One region of the Pseudomonas sp. UF-293 genome, then DNA from elsewhere that is predicted to be linked to it. Evidence: riboswitches for the same ligand, from Rfam matches in the RefSeq annotation. Region 1 holds a riboswitch; each other region holds the start of a gene.

Region 1 (7,367 bases):
TGCAAACAACTGATTGCCGCACCGACTACTGCCGGCACCGGCAGCGAAGTCACGCCGTGGGCGACGATCTGGGACAGCGCCAGCCAAAAGAAATACTCGCTGCACCTGGACTGCACCTGGCCACGGGTAGCGATCATCGATCCGCAACTGATGCTCACTGTGCCGGCCAGCGTCACCGTCTCTACCGGGCTCGATGCGTTGTCTCATGCGTTGGAGGCGATCTGGAACGTCAACGCCAACCCGGTCTCGGACACCTTCGCGATTTCCGCGATCGAGGACATTCTGGAATGCCTGCCGCGCCTGCACAAAGATCTCTCCAGTCACGAGTTGCGCAGCCGCATGGCGCTCGCTGCGCTCAAAGCCGGACTGGCGTTTTCCAACACCAAAACCGCGCTGGCGCATTCGATTTCCTATGAGATGACCTTGCGCCACGGCTTACCCCACGGCATCGCCTGCTCCTTCACCCTACCAATGGTTTTGGGTTTGGCCTGGGGCCACGACGCCACTCGCGACCGTACATTGCAAAGGGTATTCGGCGCGGACCTGGGCAAAGCCCAGCAGCAGTTGCGCGAGTTCTTGCACAGCCTCGGGGTGAAGACCGAGTTTGCCGATTACGGCGTTTCGGCCAAGGACGCCGAAGCCATCATCCAGCTCGCGATGCAGGGCGCGCGCGGCAAGAATTTCATCGGTTCGCAAGCCGCCTGACGCCTGATAACACCGAGTCACCCAAGCACCGCCAGCGGCATGCAGCCGCGGTGATTTCCTGTCGCACCATAAAAGAGTGCACCCCGCCGACGACACCCGACGGGAACCGACAACAATAAGGAAAAGATCATGAATCGTGCCGAAACAATGCCTGGTCTCGCCGAACGTTCTGCCTCGTTCCGGGTCGCCCAGTGGCGCATGCTGCTGGCGGCGATGTTCTGTTACCTGTTTTTTTACACCGGTCGGCAGACCTTCGGTTTTGCCATTCCGGGGATTCAGGCCGAGTTCGGTCTGAGCAAGGAAACTCTCGGCTGGGCCTCTGCGGTGATGCTCTGGGCCTACGCGATTGGTCAGGCGATCAACGGCAACCTCGCCGACAAATTCGGTGGTCGACGCATCATGACTCTGGGGGCTGTGCTGTCCTGCACGACAAACTGGGTGACCAGTTTCGCCAGTGGTTTCACCAGCCTGATTCTGCCGTGGGGCGTCAACGGCTACTTTCAGGCCTTGGGCTGGGCGCCGGGCGGTCGGCTGATTGCCAATTGGTGGGCGGCGGGCGAGCGCGGCAAGGTGTATGGCTTCTACACTTTCGCCGCCGGCTGCGCTTCGGTTCTGTCTTACGTCACCTCTATCGTCGTGCTCGAAGTACTGCAACTGGAATGGCGCTGGATCTTCCGTTTGCCGGTGCTGCTGATGCTCGCCGGTGGGATTATTTTCTATCTGGTTGCACGCGAACGCCCACAGGATCTGGGCTTCGAACCGGTGGGTGATACCGGTGTGGCCAACGCTGACGACAAACATCAGGAAGCGGCACAGGGTGAAGTCGAATCCTCGGCACAACGCTACAAAGCCGTACTGAAGAACCCTCGCCTGCTCATCGCCGCGCTGTCACTGGGCTTTCAGAACGCGGCGCGCTACGGCTTGATCGTCTGGGTGCCGGTGCACTTTCTAGGCGCTGACTGGAAAAGTGGTGACGGCATGATCGATCCGAAATGGATCACCGTCGCCCTCCCCGTCGGCATGGCGGTTGGCGCGTTGAGCAACGGTTGGGTGTCAGACAAGTTGTTCGGCTCCAAGCGGTATCTGGCGATCATGCTTTATATGTTGCTCGGCGCCGCGACCAGCCTGTGGATGTGGAGCCTGCCCCCACACAGCGTCATCGGCCTGATCGCCCTGTTCCTTTGCGGCTTTTTCGTATACGGCCCGGCGTCGAGTTTCTGGGCGCTGTGCCCGGATCTGGTCGGTGCCAAACGCGCCGGTACGGCGACCGGAATCATGAACTTTTCCTCCTATCTGTTCGCCGGATTGGCCGAGCCATTGATCGGTCGTTTGCTTGACACTACAGCAAACACGTCTCTCATCTTCATAGTGGTCACCAGCGCCTGCCTGTGCAGCGCGGCAGTGGCATTGTTCATTCGACGCTGACGGGGCTTGCATGTACCAGTATCACAAGTGGTTGCGTTCGTTTCATGCGGTAGCCAAGACCGGCAGCTTCACCCTTGCTGCCGAGTACCTCTGCGTCGGTCAGCCGACCGTCAGCGAACAGGTCAACGCACTGGAGAACACCTTCTCGGTCGAACTGTTTCATCGCCGTGGCCGCTACATCGAAATGAGCGCCGCCGGGCACAAGCTCTATGCGATCACTCAGGGGCTGTTCGGTCAGGAGGATGAAGCCGTGCAACTGTTGCAGAGCTTCAAGCAGCGCAAGACCGGCATGCTGCGCCTCGGCGCGGTGTCACCGCCGATTGCCATGAATCTGACCTATGAGCTGATGCAGCGCCACCCGGATATCGAACTGGAAACCTCGTTTTCCTCGGAAAAGGACACCCTGGCGCGGTTGTTCAACTTCGATATCGACGTGGCGATTCTGGCCTTGTCGGAATTCGATGAGCGCTTCCACACGCGGCTGTATCACCGTTATCCGATCATCGCCGTGGTCCGCGACGACCATCCCTGGGCCGGTAAGACGCAGGTTCACGTCAGTGAAATCAGCGGCGAAAACTGGGTGATGCGCGAATCCAGTGCGCGTACCCGGCAACTGGTGGAAGAAAGCTGCAAACGGCTCGATATCGAGCTCAATTGCGTCATGCAACTCAACAGCCGCGAAGCCATCGTCCACGCGATCGTCAAAGGCATCGGTATCGGTTTTGTCTCGGCCGTGGAATACGCCGAGACCCCGGGCACCAGGCCGATCACCTTTGTCGATCACCCGTTCTTCATCGAATACCACCTGTGCTGCCTCGGCATCCGCAGGAATCGGCCAGTGATTGCCGAACTGTTTGATGCGAATCCACCGCTGACCTGATCAGCCCTGCCCCTTGAACCGCCTACCTCATTGTCGAGGGACGGCCCACGCTTACCTGAAAACGGAGATTGACCATGCAGTACCAACAACCGACTCATCTGCAAGCCGCGATCCTCGACTGGGCCGGCACCGTTGTCGATTTCGGCTCGTTTGCTCCGACGCAGATTTTCGTCGAAGCCTTTGCCGAGTTCGGCGTCGCCGTGTCGCTGGAGGAAGCGCGCGGGCCAATGGGCATGGGCAAGTGGGATCACATCCGCACCCTGTGCAACCTGCCGCAGATTGCCGAACGTTACCGCGCGGCGTTTGACCGCTTGCCGAGTGACGACGATGTGACGGCGATCTACGAACGCTTCATGCCGTTGCAGATCGAAAAAATCGCCCTGCATTCGGCGTTGATTCCGGGTGCACTCGAGGCCATTGCGGCGTTGCGCGACAAGGGTTTGAAAATCGGTTCGTGCTCGGGCTATCCGGCGGTGGTGATGGCCAAGGTCGTCGGACTGGCAGAGGAAAATGGCTACGTCGCCGACCATGTCGTCGCCACCGATGAAGTGCCCAATGGCCGTCCATATCCGGCGCAGGCGTTGGCCAACGTGATTGCCCTGGGCATCAATGACGTGGCCGCCTGCGTCAAGGTCGACGACACCTGGCCGGGAATTCTCGAAGGGCGCGCCGCCGGCATGTGGACGGTGGCATTGACCTGTTCCGGCAACGCACTGGGCCTGACCTATGAGCAATACAAGGCGTTGGCGTCGGATCGACTGGCGGTAGAACGCGCGCGGATCGGCAAGATGTTCGCCCCTTCGCGCCCGCATTACCTGATCGATACCATCGCTGAACTGCCTCAGGTGATCGACGACATCAATGCGCGTCTGGCCCGGGGTGAAACTCCGCAAGCCAGCTGAGTCGGCCCTGACCGTGATCGTTCCCGCGCTCAGCGTGGGAACGATCCCATCACTCCCTTGAACTGCCGGAAGCAAGGTTGGCGTGACAGCAGACGCCTGCTGCTAATGCTCGTCGCGATAGATTGGTCTCCCCTTCAGCGGCTCGATCGACTACCATGCCGCCGCCGGTTTCCACACGGAATTAATAGGGAATCCGAAATGCTTGCACAGCATCAATCGGAACTGCCCCCGCAACTGTAGGTGCCGAGCCTGCTCCTTGACTGCCACTGGGTGAATCCCGGGAAGGCCGGAGCGTGGCGATGACGCATCAGTCAGGAGACCTGCCGGCACAGTGACTGACTAACCGGCGGGGTGTCCGGGAAGGACATCGTGCCGTGCGCGTTTTTCAATGCCGGCCTTGCGCAGTTTCCACGACCGCGCCCGAGGTGTGTTTCCAACCGTACCCGCCCGCTCACGTACGGTTCCCCTGGAGACTGCCCCATGCTGCTGCCCCGCGTTGCCACCCTGCTCACCGCTTTGAGTCTTTGCGCCCTGGCGCAAGCGGCGCCGACTACGTATCCGCTGACCGTCGAAAACTGCGGCAGCAGCCTGACCTTTCAGCACGCTCCTGCGCGCACGGTGACCATCGGCCAGGCCGGTACGGAAATGCTTTATGCCTTGGGCCTGGGCGACAAAGTCGTCGGTACTTCGCTGTGGTTCAACGATGTGCTGGGCGCATACAAAACGCAGAACGACAGGGTCGAGCGTCTCGCCGACAACGAGCCAAGTTTCGAAGCGGTGATCGGCAAACGCCCGGAACTGGTCGCCGTCGAGCTGGAATGGATGGTCGGCCCGCAAGGCGCGGTCGGCACCCGTGAGCAGTTCCATGAACTGAAGATTCCCACCTATCTGCTGCCCTCTGATTGCGAAGCCAAGGACAACCTCGTCGGCTCGGACGGCACGCGGCTGGCGCCGTTCCGCATCGACAGCATCTATAAAGCCGTGAGCCAACTGGCGGCGATTTTCGACGTGCAGACGCGTGGCGAGCAGCTCAATGAGCAGCTCAAAGCCAGCCTCGCACAGTCGATCGCCACGGCGACAAAACCGCAGCGCAAAGACGTCAGTGCACTGGTGTGGTTCTCCAGCGCCGAGATGGACATCGAGCCGTTCGTGGCTGGACACAAAGGCGTTCCCGATTTCATGCTCAGCACCCTCGGCGTGCGCAACGTCGTCGAGTCGGATGAAGAATGGCCGACCGTCGGCTGGGAAACCATCGCCAAGGCCAACCCGACGTTTCTGGTCATCGCGCGCATGGATCGTCGGCGTTTCCCGGCTGACGATTATCAGAAGAAACTCGCCTTTCTGCGCAGTGATCCAGTGACGCGCAACATGGACGCGGTCAAGCACAACCGCATCATCATTCTTGACGCCATGGCCATGCAGGCCAGCCTGCGCACCTTCGACGGCCTCGCACAACTGGCCACGGCCATCAACGGCTACGACCTGTCGCAATGAGCAGACGCCTGATCCGTTTGCTGCTGGTTCTGTTGACGCTATCGGTCGCGCTGATCGGCGGCGTGGCCATTGGTGAGACTTCAATCGAGCCGAGCGTGGTGTTGCAGGTGCTGGCCAACAAGCTGTGGGGTGCCGGTTATGTGCTCGACCCGATCGACGAAGGCATTGTCTGGAACTATCGCCTGACTCGCGCTTTGGTCGCGGCGGCCTGCGGCGCCGGTCTGGCGACATGCGGGGTGATTTTGCAGTCGCTGCTGCGCAATCCGTTGGCCGATCCGTATCTGCTGGGAATTTCCGCTGGCGCCTCGACCGGCGCGGTGATGGTCGCGCTGCTTGGCGTCGGCGCAGGGGCGATTTCATTGTCGGTGGGTGCCTTTGCCGGTGCGGTGACGGCGTTCGTGCTGGTGATCCTGTTGGCGCGGGTCAGCGGCACGGCCAGCGGCACCGGACAGATCATTCTCGCCGGGATCGCCGGCTCGCAATTGTTCAATGCCCTCACCGCGTTTCTGATCACCCGCTCGGCCAGTTCGGAACAGGCGCGCGGGATCATGTTCTGGCTGCTCGGCAATCTCGGCGGCGTGCGCTGGCCGTCGGTGTGGCTGGCGGTCCCAGTGGCCTTGCTCGGGTTGGTCGTTTGCCTGTGGCACCGGCGGGCGCTGGATGCGTTTACCTTTGGCGTGGATTCGGCGGCATCCCTCGGCATTCCAGTGCGACGTGTGCAAATTCTGTTGATCGGCTGCGCCGCGCTGGTGACGGCGGTGATGGTGTCGATCGTCGGCTCGATCGGCTTTGTTGGCCTGGTGATTCCCCACGCCGCGCGGTTGTTGCTCGGCACGGGGCATGCGCGTCTGCTGCCCGCCAGTGCACTGGGCGGCGCGGTGTTTCTGATTGCCGCCGATGTGCTGTCGCGGACCCTGATCAAGGGTCAGGTGATTCCGGTCGGCGTGATCACAGCGCTGGTCGGCGCGCCGGTGTTCGCCCTGATTCTGGTGGGCCGGAGATCGGCACGATGAACGCGGTATTGAGTTGTGCGAGCGTGGGCTTCAAGGTGCGTGGCGCCGAGTTGCTTAACGGTGTCAGTCTCGACGTTCAGCGCGGCGAGACGCTGGGCATTGTCGGCCCGAACGGTTCGGGGAAATCCACTTTGCTCAAACTGCTCGCCGGCCTGCGTGAGCCGAGCGAAGGCCAGGTGGAGCTCGACGGTCAGGCGCTGGGCACAATGTCGCGGCGCAGCATCGCGCAGACGCTTGCGGTGGTTGAGCAACAGGCCGATACCGACGATGGCATCCGCGTGTTCGACGCCGTGGCGCTTGGGCGTACGCCGTGGTTATCGGCGCTGCAACCGTGGTCCCCCGCCGACGACGCCATCGTCGAGCAAGCGCTGGTCGACGTTGACGCCGTGCACCTGCGTAAACGCCTCTGGCGCAGTCTTTCCGGTGGCGAATGTCAACGCGTGCACATCGCCCGGGCTCTGGCGCAACGCCCACAGATTCTGCTGCTCGACGAACCGGCCAACCACCTCGACATTCAGCACCAGTTGAGCATTCTGCAAGTGGTCCGCGCACTGCCGGTGACTACGCTGATCGCCCTGCACGATCTCAACCAGGCGCTCAAGTGCGATCGCCTGGCGGTGCTGGAGCGCGGGCGTCTGGTGGCATTGGGCGAGCCGCTGCACGTGCTGACGCCGGAGCGGTTACAGACGACTTTCGGGGTCAGGGCGCACTACCTGACGGATCCGTTCGATGGTGCGCCGATATTGCGTTTTCTTACCTGACTCATTTGTGTCTGACCTGCCGCTTTCGCGAGCAAGCCCGCTCCCACAAGGTATTTGTGGGTTAGCGGGGATAGCGGGTTTAACGCGAAATCCTGTGGGAGTGGGCTTGCCCACGAAGGCGGCAGGTCAGGCATTTATCTGTGGCTGACCGACCGCTTTCGCGAGCAGGCTCGCTCCCACAGGGGAT
Region 2 (7,367 bases), on a different contig from region 1:
CTGCTCGCTGATGCCCTACGGCGAAGATTTGTTCGCAGCCATCGCCACTTTGGCACCGGTGACCCGCCATCTGCACATTGCCGACCTCAACGACACGCACCACCAACATCTGCCAATCGGCGAAGGCAATCTGCGCTTGAGCGACGTGCTCAATCGCTTCGCGGTCAATGGCTATCGAGGCGTGGCGGTGGTGGAGGAATTCATTCCGCGCTTTTCCACCGAGTATTACCTGGAGAAGGCGCTGGCCTACAAACAAGGCGTAGAGACCTTGCTTGCCGACGCGCGACAGAACACCCATGCCGGCTGAATCCAGTCTGGCGAAAGCTGGATCACAGAGCGAGATAGCGACGGGCATCCGCGACGCGCTGCCCTTCGTGTTCTCGCTGTTGCTGACGTTCACACTGATCGGCATGCTCGGGCGCCGTCATGGTCTGGAATTGCCGGCGATGGTGGTGTTCAGCGGCACGGTGATGGCCTCGCCGTTGCAACTGACGCTGCTGGAGACGCCCGCGCACCTGCTCAATGCCTTTGGCGTGCTGGTCTCGGCGCTGAGTATCAACCTGCGTTTTCTGGTATTCACTCTGAGCCTGAAATCCAGCCTCGACGGCCCGGTCAAAGCGTTCATCCCGGCGCTGGCGGTGATGGCCAATGCAGCCTTCACGCTGATGTCGATTCGCAAGGAGCAGCAATCGATCAGCCGTCCGTACGCCAACACTGTGTGTTTTTTGCTGTATGGCGCCGCTCTGCTTGGCACCATGGCCGGCTACTGCTTCGCCAGCCTGGCCGACAATGCCTTGATGGATCACGCCAACGTGGTGATCGCGATCTTTCTCAGCGCTTCGCTGGGCAAGATGGCCCGCGACCGTCAGAGCTTCCACGGCCAATGGATTGCCGGCCTGGCCAGCGTTGCAAGCTTGTTATGGCTCGGCGAAATCAGCCTGCTGCTGGTGCTCGCCGTCACGGTACTGACGAGTTATGCCTATGACCGACCCTAGTACGTTCTGGCTGTACGTGTCGATTTGCGCGCTGGTGTCGGCAATCTGTCGTTTGCTGCCCCTGGCGGTCGACGTCGAACGGCTGTCCGGCGGTGCGCGCACGTTCATTGACCGACTGGGCAAATACACCTCGGTGGCGATGCTGGTGAGTTTGCTGGCGGCAGCGCTCTATCCCTTGGCCAGCCAGCACGCAGAGAACCTGCCGTGGATGGCGCCAGTGGTGCTGGCCTGGCTGCTGAGCCTGACGCCACTCAAGTCCTACTACGCGTTTCTGATCGCTTTGGCGCTCTACGTGCTGCTCGTAATGCGCTAGCGGTCGATTGACGACAATCGCCGCCCATGTTCTCCTGCACACCTTGTTACGGGTGCCCTTCACAGGGTGAAACGGGAAACCGGTGAATCATGTGCTTTACTCAAAGCCATGTCAGTCCGGTGCTGCCCCCGCAACGGTAAGCGAGCGAAGCGTCAAATCCACTGTGCCCCGGCATGGGAAGGTGACGCTTGCAGGTCGGCGACAAGCCAGCCCCTCGCAAGCCCGGAGACCGGCCCGCAACATCCAGCGCGCACCAGCGCCGCTGACCACAAACAAACCCGCGGTGGGCGGGCGCTGTTCGAAATCCCTGCGTGCCCGGCTCGCGGGGTTTTTCATGCGCTCTGTTTACCCGCTGACATTTCAGAGGGAAGCGCTATGTCGATCATCAGCAATACCGTCAGCCACACTGACCACATCTCCAGCAGCACCACCCTGGGCCAGCGCGTAGCTGCCGCCCTCTTCGCCTCGATCCTCGGTGCCAGCCTGGTCTGGTTCGCCGGTTTCTCGCACATCGAAGCGGTGCACAACGCCGCCCACGATACGCGCCACAGTGCCGCGTTCCCGTGCCACTGAGGCCTGCCGACATGATCAAGCGTATCGCGCAAACCGCAGGATTCACCGGCTTGCTGGCCGCCCTGCTCCTGACTTTGCTGCAGAGTTTTTGGGTCTCGCCACTGATTCTTCAGGCCGAAACGTTCGAGAAATCCGAACCGGTCGCGCAAGTCCACGAACATGCTGCTGGCACTGCCGCCCACAGCCACGATGGCGAAGCCTGGGAGCCGGAAGACGGCTGGCAGCGCGTGGTCTCGACCACTGGCGGTAATCTGGTGGTGGCGGTGGGTTTCGCCTTGATGCTCGCCGGCCTGTACACCCTGCGCGCGCCGACCAAGACCTCGCAAGGCCTGCTCTGGGGTCTGGCCGGTTATGCCACGTTCGTTCTCGCACCGACGCTGGGGCTGCCACCTGAATTGCCGGGCACTGCGGCTGCTGATCTGGCTTCTCGGCAGATCTGGTGGATCGGCACTGCCGCTTCGACCGCTGTCGGTCTGGCGTTGATCGCCTTCAGCCGCCACTGGCTGATGAAGCTTCTCGGCGTGGCGATTCTCGCCGTGCCGCATGTGATCGGCGCACCACAACCGCAGGTGCATTCCATGCTCGCGCCAGAGGCACTGGAAACCCAGTTCAAAATCGCTTCGCAGTTGACCAACGTCGCGTTCTGGCTGGCCTTGGGCCTGATCAGTGCGTGGTTGTTCCGCCGCAAAAGCGCAGGCCAATATCAGGCATGACCGATGACCGCGCAGCGCCGACCCTCGTGGTCGGCCTCGGCTGCCAGCGCGGCTGCCCGGCCAGTACGTTGCGCGCGTTACTCGATCAGGCGTTGCAGGCGCATCGCATTGAACTGCGAGCAGTCAGGGCTTTGGCCAGTATCGATCTCAAACGCGACGAACCGGGTCTGCTGGAACTGGCCACACAACTGAACCTGCCACTGCAGTATTTCAACAGTGCCGAGCTGGCGCCCTATCAACAGCGTCTCAGCCATCAATCGCAGATCGCCTTTGAGCGCACCGGCTGCTACGGCGTGGCGGAAAGCGCCGCGCTGGCGCTGGCCGAGCAACTGATTCAGGCACCGGTGAAACTGCTGATACCCCGGCAGAAATATGCGCAGGCCACGCTGGCCTTGGCTGGCGCCGGTTAAAATCCCGATAATCCCCGCCATCGATCATGAGCACACTTCATCTGAGGTGCGGCTGCGCTTCTTACCAAGGATTCAACGATGACCGTCTACTTCATCGGCGCCGGCCCCGGCGACCCCGAACTCATCACTGTCAAAGGCCAGCGCCTGATTCGCAACTGCCCGGTGATTATCTACGCCGGTTCGCTGGTGCCGACGGCGGTTCTGGAAGGTCACCAAGCCGAAATCGTGGTCAACAGCGCTGAGCTGCACCTTGAGCAGATCATCGATTTGATCAGGAGCGCCCATGCCAAAGGCCAGGATGTGGCCCGTGTGCACTCCGGAGATCCAAGTCTGTACGGAGCGATTGGTGAGCAGATTCGCTATTTGCGTGAGCTGGGCATTCCTTTCGAGATCATTCCCGGCGTGACGGCTACAGCGGCATGCGCAGCGCTGCTCGGCGCCGAGTTGACCTTGCCGGACATCTCGCAAAGCGTGATTTTGACCCGTTACGCCGACAAGACCGCGATGCCGGCCGGCGAAGAACTGGCCAGTCTGGCGCAGCACCGCGCGACCATGGCGATCCACTTGGGGGTCAATCATCTGGAGAAGATTCTGTCTGAACTGCTGCCGCACTACGGCGCGGATTGCCCGATTGCCGTTATTCACCGCGCGACATGGCCGGATCAGGATTGGGTGGTTGGTACGTTGGCGGACATTGCCGACAAGGTCGAGGCCAAAGGCTTTCGACGTACGGCGTTGATTCTGGTCGGGCGGGTGCTGGGCAGTGAGGTGTTCAGCGAGTCTTCGCTGTATCGCGCCGGGCATGCACATCTTTATCGCCCTTGAAGGCGCTTTGGCGAGCAGGCTCGCTCACACATCGGATTGCATTTCTTTGTGGGAGCGAGCCTGCTCGCGAATGGGCGGCAAATGTTGCCCATAAAAAAACGGCGCTCACGGGGCGCCGTTTTTCATGTTCGCAGCGAACGCCTTAGTAGTAGGCGTTTTCTTTCTGCGTATGGTCGGTCACGTCGCGAACGCCCTTGAGCTCAGGAATGCGCTCGAGCAAGGTGCGCTCGATGCCTTCCTTCAAGGTTACGTCGGCCTGGCCGCAGCCCTGGCAACCGCCCCCAAACTGCAACACGGCAATGCCGTCCTCGACCACATCGATCAGGCTGACCTGACCGCCGTGGCTGGCCAGCCCCGGGTTGATCTCGGTTTGCAGGTAGTAGTTGATGCGCTCGTTGACCGGGCTGTCGGCATTGACCATCGGCACTTTGGCGTTCGGCGCCTTGATGGTCAGCTGGCCGCCCATGCGGTCGGTGGCATAGTCGACAACGGCGTCGTCAAGAAACGCTTCGCTGAAGGAATCGATGTAGGCAGTGAAGCTTTTCAGCCCCAGCGCGGTATCTTCAGGCTTCTCTTCGCCCGGCTTGCAGTAGGCAATGCAGGTTTCGGCGTACTGGGTGCCAGGCTGGGTGATGAAGACGCGGATGCCGATGCCCGGGGTGTTCTGCTTGGAGAGCAGATCGGCCAGGTAATCATGGGCGGCGTCGGTAATGGTAATAGCGGTCATAAAAACTCCTCGCAGGCTTGGGCGCAGTTTACGCCAATCGGCGCGGCTGACAAAGTCCTAGTATTTTTGTCAGGAAAGAATCTCGGCACACGCCGGCGAATGCTCAAAGGTTCTCGTACCGGTTCATATCCAGCACACCCTCTTCCACCGGATCGGTTTCGTGGATGTACTGGCTCAGATCATGGAAATACCGCCAGAACTGCGGATGACTGCGGCGAATGCCCCAGCGTTCGACGATTTTTTCGAAGCGATTGGCATCCCTGGCGTTCTCCATGGCATCGACAAACGCCGGCACCTGCTCGGCCGGTACGTTGAACATGAAGTTCGGGTAACTGGTGAGTACGCCCGGATAGACAGTCAACGTGTCGAGCCCCGGCTGATAGCGCCGCGACTCACCGAGCAGAAACGCCACGTTGCTGTGCGCACGGTTGCGCAGCAGGCTGTAGACCTCGCGCTTGCCGCTGGCAGTTTCGACGCGCAGCAAGGTCGCCTCGGGCAACTGGTCGATGACTTTCAGCCCCGCTGCCGGTCGCGAGGCCAGACGGCTCAAGGCCTGCTCGGCGTTCTGCAATGCCGGATCGATATTCGGCCGTGAGCAATAAGCGCCGTCGCAGCGATTGATCGGGTCTGGCCGCGCGTTCAGATCGCCGTAGCGCGCCAGCAATTGCATGGCGAAATCGCGTTTCGGGTCATTTTCGTCGAGTTTCAATGCGGTCGGTTTGTCGTCGTCGATGGCTTCATAGTCCAGCCACATCTTGAACTGACCGCCATCCTGATACCAATCGTTGAGGTAGTCCTCGCGCGAGTCGGCGGGCATCAGGCGCAGGAAGTTCTGTTCGGCACCGTTGCGGATCAGGTCGAAATACAGGCGAGTCTGCGCCTGATGGGAGACGTTGCCGAACACATCGAAGTTGACCGCTAGCTGGTAATAGGTGCGCTCGAGCAGCGGATAGTCGAATAGCCACATGGTTTGCGGCACTTCACCGATCAGGCCTTTAGTCACCGAAGCGCTGTCGAAATGGCGGAAAATGCTCAGCAAGGCGTTGTCGTTGCCGGCCCACAGCGTCGACCAGCTCGGCGCCGGCAGATCGGCGTAGCTGTCACGGCGCAGTGCCTCGTATTCGTTGCGCTTGTCACGGTAGTTGCGCCACAGGCTCAGCACGCTGCCGACATCGTCGTTCTGCCCCGGCATTGCCAGCAGCGGCGTGGCCTGGCCACGGTAGTTCGGGTCAGTGATGTAGAGGTCATGTTCCGGGGCCTGGAACAGCGCCCAGAAGTTGTCGCGAATCACGTCGGTCGCGATCTGCCCACGGCACACCGGCCCGCGAATGAAGGTGCGGACGAAGTATTCGGCGTTATCGAGCATGAACTGATAGCGCGCCTGCGCCGGAATCGCTTCGAAGGTGGCAAACGGATTGGCCCGGCTCTGCGGGCCGTAGCCCGGCAGCGCGTTGACCTGCCAGTTGCCGCTGTAGAACAGGCTTTTGATGCGGGCCATTTTCGCCGCGCTCAGCGGGTAGGTGATGTGCGTCTTGTGCACGATCACCCCCTGCACTGGCCACAAGCGGTAATACACCTGCGTGCCCGGATCGTCGTTGGGACGGCGAGTGGCGATCAGGTCGATCGGTTGGCCGCTCGGCGTACGCGAACGCACCCACTGGAAATAATGCCCCGGCTCACCATCCTTGAAATAGATGTGCGCCAGGTACCAGTGCTCGAACAGCCAGCGCCCGACCAGACTCTGCCGGGCACCGGGGGCGTTGAGCAGGTTTTCCCACTGCAGAATTTGCATGGCCTCTTTGGCACTCGGCGCCTGGCTCTGCTCGTCAATCGGCGCGCCAGACGCCAGCCAGCGCTGCAAGGTCTGGTATTGCTGGTCGGTCAGGCCAGTGACCGCCAGCGGCATGCCCTCTTTCGGGTGCACCCCGGCATACGCGTCAAATTCGGCGGGCATGGCGCATAGATTGTTGCGATTGAGCCCCAGGACAATGTCTTCGGGCAGTTTGGCGTTCGGCGTCAGCGGCGTCTTGTGGCCGAGTTCAAGCATGCGCGCCATCAGTGCGGCCTGACTGCCCTGGGCGTCGAGGACCGAATAGAAGTCTTTCTGTTGCCAGGCGCGCTTGCCGAAGGCGTCGTAAAACAAACGCGTGGTCGGTGCAGCCTGGGTGCGTTCGCCGTCGTACACCGGCATCTTGCTCGCGCCACGGGCGGCGCCTTCGCCACTGCCCAGATTGAGCTGACAGGCCGAGTCATAGCAGGCATGGCAGGCTACGCACTTCTCGGTGAAGATCGGTTGGATATCCCGGCTGTAAGAGATAGCAGAAGAAATGGCAGGATCTTGCGCCGCGACGCTTCCACTCAGGACCAGCAACCATAAACTGATGAAGCGGTGCGGCATGCTGCTGGTCTCGATTATAAAAAAGGCTGCAATTCTACCGTTATGACGCTCGTACCAACATGAGCGATATTCATGCAAAAGCTGCGCATGCTCCAAAAGCGCACAGGTTTGCTATGATCGCGCTCCTTCGTAATGGTCTTTTCGAGTAGTCCACATGTCCGATCGCAGCGTCCGCCTTCAAGCTCTCAAGCAAGCCCTCAAAGAGCGCATCCTGATTCTCGACGGCGGGATGGGCACGATGATCCAGAGCTACAAGCTCGAAGAGCAGGATTATCGCGGCAAACGCTTCGCGGACTGGCCGAGTGACGTCAAGGGCAACAACGACCTGCTGGTGATCACCCGTCCGGACGTGATCGGCGGTATCGAAAAAGCCTATCTGGACGCCGGCGCCGACATTCTCGAAACCAACACCT
Region 3 (7,367 bases), on a different contig from region 1:
CATGTCACGCAACGCATGGGGATTATGCTCACGGACAAAATCCCGGGTCGCTGGATCCAGCAAATAGGCATCTGCCAGCAACGCGTACTGATGATCATCGATCAACTGTGTAGTCGCATCGAAAGCGAACAGATTATCTACCGTCGCGGCCAGTTCGAACGCGCCTTTGTAGCCGTGACGCTTAACCCCGTCGATCCACTTAGGGTTGGCCGCGCGCGAGCGCACCACGCGGTTCAGCTCTTCTTTCAGGGTACGAATCTTCGGCAGATCCGGCTGGCTGTGATCGCCGTGATAGCTGGCCGCCGCCTCGCCTCGCAGGCTCTCCACCGCCGCCAGCATGCCGCCCTGGAACTGGTAATAATCATTGGAATCGAGCAGGTCATGCTCGCGATTGTCCTGGTTTTGCAGCACTGCCTGCACCTGGCTCAGGCGCTGACTGAATTGCTCGCGGGCGGCCGTACCTTCGTCAGTGCCGCCATAGGCGTAGGCGCCCCAGTTCAGGTAGACCTCCGCGAGGTCTTCGCGGGTTTGCCACAGGCGCCCGTCGATAGCGCCTTGCACCCCGGCGCCGTACGCCCCCGGTTTGGCGCCGAAGATGCGCCACCCGGCCTGACGCCGCGCGGTGTCCTCATCGGCGCCCGATTGCAGCAGCGCTTCACGTTCAGCGCGCACTTTGGCGGCCAGCGGGTTCAAGTCGTCCGGCTCGTCCAGCGCGGCCACTGCTTGCACGGCGGCGTCGAACAGGCGGATCAGATTGGCAAAGGCATCACGAAAAAACCCCGAAACCCGCAGTGTCACGTCAACACGCGGGCGATCGAGCAGACTCAGCGGCAGAATTTCGAAATCATCCACGCGCTGACTGCCCGTGGCCCAGACCGGACGCACGCCCATCAGCGCCATGGCCTGGGCGATGTCATCGCCACCGGTGCGCATGGTTGCGGTGCCCCACACCGACAAGCCCAACTGGCGCAAGTGATCGCCATGATCCTGCAAGTGTCGTTCGAGAATCAGCGTTGCCGACTGGAATCCGATGCGCCACGCGGTAGTTGTCGGCAGGTTGCGTACATCGACCGAGTAGAAGTTGCGCCCGGTGGGCAGCACATCAAGGCGGCCACGGCTGGGCGCGCCGCTGGGGCCGGCGGGGACGAAACGACCGTTCAAGGCGTCGAGCAGACCGCGCATTTCGGCCGGCCCGCAGGCGTCGAGACGTGGAGCGACGACTTCGCGCAGATGATCGAGTATCGAATCAACCTCAGCCCAACCCGGCCCTTGTGGGAGCGAGCCTGCTCGCGAACTCGGTGTGTCATTCAACAATAATTTACCTGACGCACCGCTTTCGCGAGCAGGCTCGCTCCCACAGGGGACATTCAGTGCTTGGGAAATCAGGTCTGCGGCAAACAATTCGAGGCGCTCGCGGGTGTCGCCGGCGGTGCGCCAGACTTCTTCGCTGACGGCCTGCAACTCGGTCGGCCGCGGGCCATTCCAAGGATCTGCCAACGCACAATCCAGGGGGTCGAAGCCCAACTCAAACGCCTTGGCCAACGCTCGCAACAAGCTCGACTGCGCGCCCTTGCCGTCACCGCGCGGGATGCGCAGCAACGCCAGCAACGTGTCGATGCGCAAGCGCCCGCTCGGCGATTCGCCGAAGATGTGCAACCCATCGCGAATCTGCGATTCCTTCAGATCGCAGAGATAAGTGTCCAGACGCGGCAACCAGATCGCCGCATCGGCATCGCTGTCCAGCGCGGCATCCAGTTGCAATTCGCGGTCGATCTGCGTGTCACGCACCAGTTGCAGAATGTCGCGCTGCAACTCACGGGCGCGGCGTGGATCGAGCAGTTGCGCCTCGTAATACTCGTCGGCGAGCAACTCCAGATTGCGCAGTGGCCCATAGGTTTCGGCGCGGGTCAGTGGCGGCATCAGGTGGTCGATGATCACCGCTTGCGTGCGCCGTTTGGCCTGGGCGCCCTCGCCCGGGTCGTTGACGATGAACGGATAGATATTCGGCAGCGGCCCGAGCAGCGCGTCCGGCCAGCAATTCTCCGAAAGGCCAACGCCTTTGCCCGGCAGCCATTCGAGATTGCCGTGCTTGCCGACGTGGATCACGCCGTGCGCGCCGTAGGTGTTGCGCAACCAGAAATAGAACGCCAGATAGCCGTGCGGCGGGACCAGATCCGGGTCGTGATACACCGCGCTCGGATCGACCTGATAACCCCGGGCCGGCTGAATGCCGACAAAGGTCAGACCCAAACGCAGACCGGCGATCATCAAGCGACCGTCGCGGCACATCGGATCGTTGTGTGGCGCCCCCCAACGCTCTTGCACCGCGACACGATTTGCCTCCGGCAGCGCGTTGAACATTGCCAGATAATCGTCCATCGCCAGGCTCTGCTGACAGGGGCGCAGATCGAGGCTGTCGAGGTCGTTGCTGACGCCGCCGAGCAGTTGCTGGATCAGCTCGGTGCCGCTATCGGGCAACTCAGCGGTGATCGGATAACCCTCGTCGCGCAGAGCACGCAGGATGTTCAGCGCCGCCGCCGGCGTATCGAGACCAACACCGTTGCCGATACGGCCGTCGCGAGTCGGGTAGTTGGCGAGGATCAGCGCGATGCGTTTTTCGCCATTGGGCACACGCGCCAGAGCGATCCAGCGCCGCGCCAGTTCGGCGACGAAATCCATGCGTTCGGGCTGGGCGCGATAGCAGACCACATCGGACTGACTGCGCTCGCTGCGCCAGGCCAGATCCTTGAAGCTGATCGGTCGGCTGATGATGCGCCCGTCAAGTTCCGGCAAGGCAATGTGCATCGCCAGATCGCGCGGCCCCAGGCCCTGTTCGCTGTCGCGCCAGCCGGGCTCATTGTCTTGGGCGCAGATGGCTTGAATCACCGGAATGTTGCGGCGGAACGGGCGCAGATGCGGCGCTTCGGGGCTGGACTGAGCGAAACCGGTAGTGTTGAGGATCACCCCCGCTTCGACCTCGTCAAGCCAATCCTCGACCGCCGACAGGCAACCGGCTTCTTTCAGACTCGCCACCGCGATCGGCAGCGGATTGAGTCCGGCCGCCTGCAAACGCTGACAGAACACATCGATGAAAGCGGTGTTCGCCGCTTGCAAATGCGAGCGATAAAACAACAGCGCCGCCACCGATTGAGCGGGTCGCCATTCGGTTTGCCAATCGCTCAGGGCTGCGCTGGTTTTCTGTGGGTGATAAATCGCCGTGCGCGGCAGGGTGTGCGGTTCGCTCCACGGGTAATCGCGGGCGAACCATTGGTTGCCCAGGCAACGGAAGAAATCCAGCGCGTTGCCCATGCCGCCTTGACGCAGAAATTGCCAGAGTCGATCGCGCACTTCGGCGCTGACTGTGCTCAAGTCGCTGAGCTCGGGGTCCGGGCGGTCATCGCCGGGCACCAGGATCAGCTGTACGCCGCGCTCCGACAACTCGACCAGCCGCTCGACGCCGTAGCGCCAATAGGCAATGCCGCCATGCAGCGAGATCAGAATGACCTTGGCGTGGCGCAGCACTTCGTCGACATACAGGTCGACCGAGGCATGATTCTGCACCTGCATCGGGTTGGCCAGACGCAGGCTCGGATAATCATCGGGCAGTTGCTGCGCAGCCTCGGCGAGCAGCGCCAGGCTGGAATCGCCGCTGCACAGGATCACCAGCTCGGCGGGGGTTTGTCCGAGGTCGGCAATGTTGTCGTCCGAGACGAATCCGCCAGGCTGGGTCCTGAGCAGGTGCATGGCTTAAACGCTGAGCGCAGCGCGCAATTGCGCTTCGAGCTGTGCCGCATCAAGCTCCTGACCGATCAGCACCAGGCGCGTGACGCGCGCTTCCTCGGCACCCCACTGGCGGTCGAAATGCTTGTCGAAACGTGTCCCGACGCCTTGGATCAGCAGGCGCATTGGTTTGCTCGGGATAGCGGCGAAACCTTTGACGCGCAGGATGCCGTGCTGCACCACCAGTTGCGTCAGAGCATCGAGCAGCAGGCTTTCATCGGCTTGCGGCAGTTCGATGGAGATCGAGTCGAAGGCGTCATGATCGTGATCGTCGTCATCACCGTCGTGATGGTGATCGTGGTGACTGTGGCGGCTGTCGATGTGCTCCTCGGAGCCGGCACCGAGACCGATCAGCACGTCCAGCGGCAGGCGGCCGTTGCTGGCCTCGATGATTTTCACCGCTGGCGGCAGCTCTTCGGCGACTTCAGCGCGTACCCGAGCGAGATCTTCCGGGCTGGTCTGGTCGGCTTTGTTGAGGATGACCAGGTCAGCACTGGCCAGTTGATCGGCGAACAATTCGTGCAGCGGCGACTCGTGGTCGAGGTTCGGATCGAGTTTGCGCTGGGCATCGACCTGATCCGGGAACGCGGCGAACGTACCAGCAGCAACAGCCGGGCTGTCGACCACGGTGATGACAGCGTCGACGGTGCAGGCGCTGCGAATTTCCGGCCACTGGAAGGCTTGCACCAACGGCTTGGGCAGAGCCAGACCGGAGGTTTCGATAAGGATGTGATCAAGGTCACCGCGACGGGCGACCAGTTCGCGCATTACCGGGAAGAATTCTTCCTGCACCGTGCAGCACAGGCAGCCGTTGGCCAGCTCATAAACGCGGCCACTGGCCTCTTCTTCGGTGCAGCCGATGGTGCATTGCTTGAGGATTTCACCGTCGATGCCGAGCTCGCCGAACTCGTTGACGATCACCGCGATACGCCGGCCCTGAGCGTTGTCGAGCATGTGCCGCAGCAGCGTGGTTTTGCCCGAACCGAGGAAACCGGTGACGATGGTGACGGGGAGTTTGGCCAGTGTTTTCATCGGTATGCCCTTTGGCAAGCGGCGGGCATACGGGACGAGAACCGGCAGCGCGCGTGCACGCCGGAAGCATTCGCCACCGGATCACCCCGCCCGGTTGTAGTGAGAATCTGTGACGAGGCAGGTCTCCTGGCTGACGGCGTTCAGGCGCGGGGCCTGGCGTTCGCTGCGCCTTCCCGCTGCTCATCGGTTGAGCTGGCAGTGGCGTGGCAACGAACATCACCGTTCACAGTTGCGGGGGCAGCCGCGGCTTCGACCGCGTTCCCTTCTTAGCTTCGGCAAGTGCCGAAGAACCTCGAAAGCGCAAGGCTACGCATGCCCGGGGGGCGGGTCAACATCTGCAACGATCTCGTTATATGGAGATGAACTTTCATATATATACGTCGAACCGCCCTCAGTTACTTGTAAGTTATTTCCTACATACATAAATACACACACTAATAACTCAATCACGCTAAAGCCTGAACCAGAGCCATTAATCCAACGAATTACATTTCTTTACAAAAACAAAATTGATAAATCGAAACAAGATATGAACTATAAATATTCATACGGATTATGAATCACACATAAAAGGATTTTCGGCATGCCTGATTTTCGTCAGCGTTCAATCCTGTTTTTTCATACCCACTCTGTCAGCGAGCCAGCACCATGAGTGCTGGCAACGCATTACGGCAATCAGACGCAGCCGTATTAAAACAACTTTCCGAATTACTGGTTAATTGCCACTACGCGCACAGTTACGATTATCCATCGGCCGAACTTGCATCGCTTGGCCAAACAGAGTTCCGCAATTTCAATGCAACCTGGGAGCGTTTGTGCGCAGATACGTATTTGAGCGTGCAGCACGGTAGCCGCGAGAGGCGCATCTGCAAATTCGAATATCGCCACCGCGAAGGCAAGTGGGCGCCGCTGCCCGATTGCCACTTCTTTCAGACCGAAGCGCACAACCCGCTACTGGGCGGCGTCCAGCGCACCTACCAGCGCAGCGAAGCGACGTTCATCGAGTCCGCAGTGTTGCGCTCGTTGCTGGCCGCCGATCTGGCACTCATGGAGTTGACGGTCGGGCGGCGCGACTGGCTGGTGACCTGCCACCAGTTCCGCATTCTCTGCGATCCAGGCACTGACGGGCACGCCACGCCTGAGGGCCGGCATCGTGATGGGCATGACTTTGTTTTTCAACACCTGATCGATCGCCAGCATGTCATCGGCGGCGAAAGCCGGGTATTTCATGACGAACGCGGCTGTGTGTTCAGCGCAACGCTTACGGACTATCTGGAAACTATCGTCCTGAATGACCGAATACTTACGCACGAAGTTTCTGCCTTGCAAACATCAGGCATTCATTCCGATCGCGGCAGCCGCGACATGTTGATTATCGACTTCGACCTGGCGGACTACTAATGAATCATTCAAATCATGCACTTCCCATTGCCATGCCTGGCACACATGATTTTATTCTGAAGCAGTTCCAGCAAGCCTGGTCCAGACGAACTTGCACTTTGTCATTGACGGCCAATGAAAACGTCTTGTCGGATACTGCGCGAACGCTCGGGCAAAACCGCCACTACGAGCGCTATCTGTTCAATGCCAAGGCCATTGAAGGGCAGCGCTACGCCGCCGAATTCAACGGTATGCAGGTCGAACATTTTCCTGAAGTCGAAACATTGAAGGCGTTGGCAAAGCAAGCCGCGCAGGCAATGTTCAACGCGCCATTTGTCGAATACCGCGTGCTATCCGGCGTCCATTGCACCTTGAGCGTATTGGCTGCCCTGACTGAACCAGGGGCCACCATTGTGTCGCTGGCCCCCGAGAGTGGCGGGCATTTCGCCACTGGCCCACTGGTACGACGAATCGGCAGGCACAGCGTTTATTGCCGGATGACAACAGACGGGCAAATCGATCTGGCGTATTTCGAGCAGGTCGTTCGGTCACTCGCTGCGCCTCCTTCGGCAGTGCTGCTCGATCATGGCCTGACCATCCGCGCCATCGCTATCAAGCCGTTGCGCGCGTTACTCGACCGCTGCGGCCTCGAGCACACCCTGATTCTTTATGACGCCTCACACACCTTGGGACTGATCGCAGGTCAGGCATTCCCGAATCCGCTCGACGAAGGTGCCGACATCCTGCAAGGCAATACCCACAAATCCATGGCCGGTCCGCACCGGGCGCTGATCGTCACGCGCCGCGCCGATCTGGCGCGGTCGATCGAGCAAACGCTCAGCGGCGGGCTGGTGTCATCGCCGAATCTGCCCGGTTTGCTGCAACTGTTCGTCACCCTCATCGAAACCGAGTGTTTCGGCCAGGCCTACGCCCGGCGCATGTGTGCCAATAGCCAGCAACTGCACGACGCGCTGGCCGACATGCCAGGCTGGAGACTGCACCCCACCGACACCCACTTGCTGCTGCTCGAAGGTGAACAGGCCAGGCAAGCGGCGCAGCAGCTCAATGAGCTGGGCATCCGAGTCAACAACAAGCAAGTGAACGGTCGCGACTGCCTGCGCTTCGGGCTTCAGGAAATCACTCGTCTGGGCATCACCACAGAGGATCTCGAGGCA

The links. Region 1 has a riboswitch for cobalamin ahead of AC4IHP_RS14275 (ABC transporter substrate-binding protein). Riboswitches for the same ligand answer to the same signal wherever they lie in the genome.
Region 2: linked by a shared signal. The riboswitch ahead of AC4IHP_RS08610 (CbtB domain-containing protein) and the one ahead of AC4IHP_RS14275 (ABC transporter substrate-binding protein) in region 1 are both predicted to bind cobalamin.
Region 3: linked by a shared signal. The riboswitch ahead of cobW (cobalamin biosynthesis protein CobW) and the one ahead of AC4IHP_RS14275 (ABC transporter substrate-binding protein) in region 1 are both predicted to bind cobalamin.

What each region holds. Positions count from the first base shown of each region.
Region 1 covers NZ_JBSICA010000011.1:38,118-45,484, forward strand. The annotation lists gene psrA (iron-containing alcohol dehydrogenase PsrA) at 1-705, shown strand, start outside; gene AC4IHP_RS14260 (MFS transporter) at 835-2,130, shown strand; gene AC4IHP_RS14265 (LysR substrate-binding domain-containing protein) at 2,141-3,010, shown strand; gene phnX (phosphonoacetaldehyde hydrolase) at 3,085-3,912, shown strand; cobalamin riboswitch at 4,061-4,254, shown strand; gene AC4IHP_RS14275 (ABC transporter substrate-binding protein) at 4,393-5,406, shown strand; gene AC4IHP_RS14280 (FecCD family ABC transporter permease) at 5,403-6,419, shown strand; gene AC4IHP_RS14285 (ABC transporter ATP-binding protein) at 6,416-7,180, shown strand.
Region 2 covers NZ_JBSICA010000005.1:160,523-167,889, forward strand. The annotation lists gene AC4IHP_RS08595 (sugar phosphate isomerase/epimerase family protein) at 1-307, shown strand, start outside; gene AC4IHP_RS08600 (AzlC family ABC transporter permease) at 297-995, shown strand; gene AC4IHP_RS08605 (hypothetical protein) at 982-1,308, shown strand; cobalamin riboswitch at 1,342-1,560, shown strand; gene AC4IHP_RS08610 (CbtB domain-containing protein) at 1,684-1,881, shown strand; gene AC4IHP_RS08615 (CbtA family protein) at 1,893-2,594, shown strand; gene AC4IHP_RS08620 (cobalamin biosynthesis protein) at 2,591-3,004, shown strand; gene cobM (precorrin-4 C(11)-methyltransferase) at 3,083-3,829, shown strand; gene nfuA (Fe-S biogenesis protein NfuA) at 3,972-4,556, opposite strand; gene AC4IHP_RS08635 (fatty acid cis/trans isomerase) at 4,660-6,954, opposite strand; gene metH (methionine synthase) at 7,109-7,367, shown strand, end outside.
Region 3 covers NZ_JBSICA010000005.1:150,006-157,372, forward strand. The annotation lists gene cobN (cobaltochelatase subunit CobN) at 1-3,744, opposite strand, end outside; gene cobW (cobalamin biosynthesis protein CobW) at 3,748-4,812, opposite strand; cobalamin riboswitch at 4,912-5,122, opposite strand; gene AC4IHP_RS08580 (2OG-Fe dioxygenase family protein) at 5,461-6,213, shown strand; gene AC4IHP_RS08585 (PLP-dependent aminotransferase family protein) at 6,246-7,367, shown strand, end outside.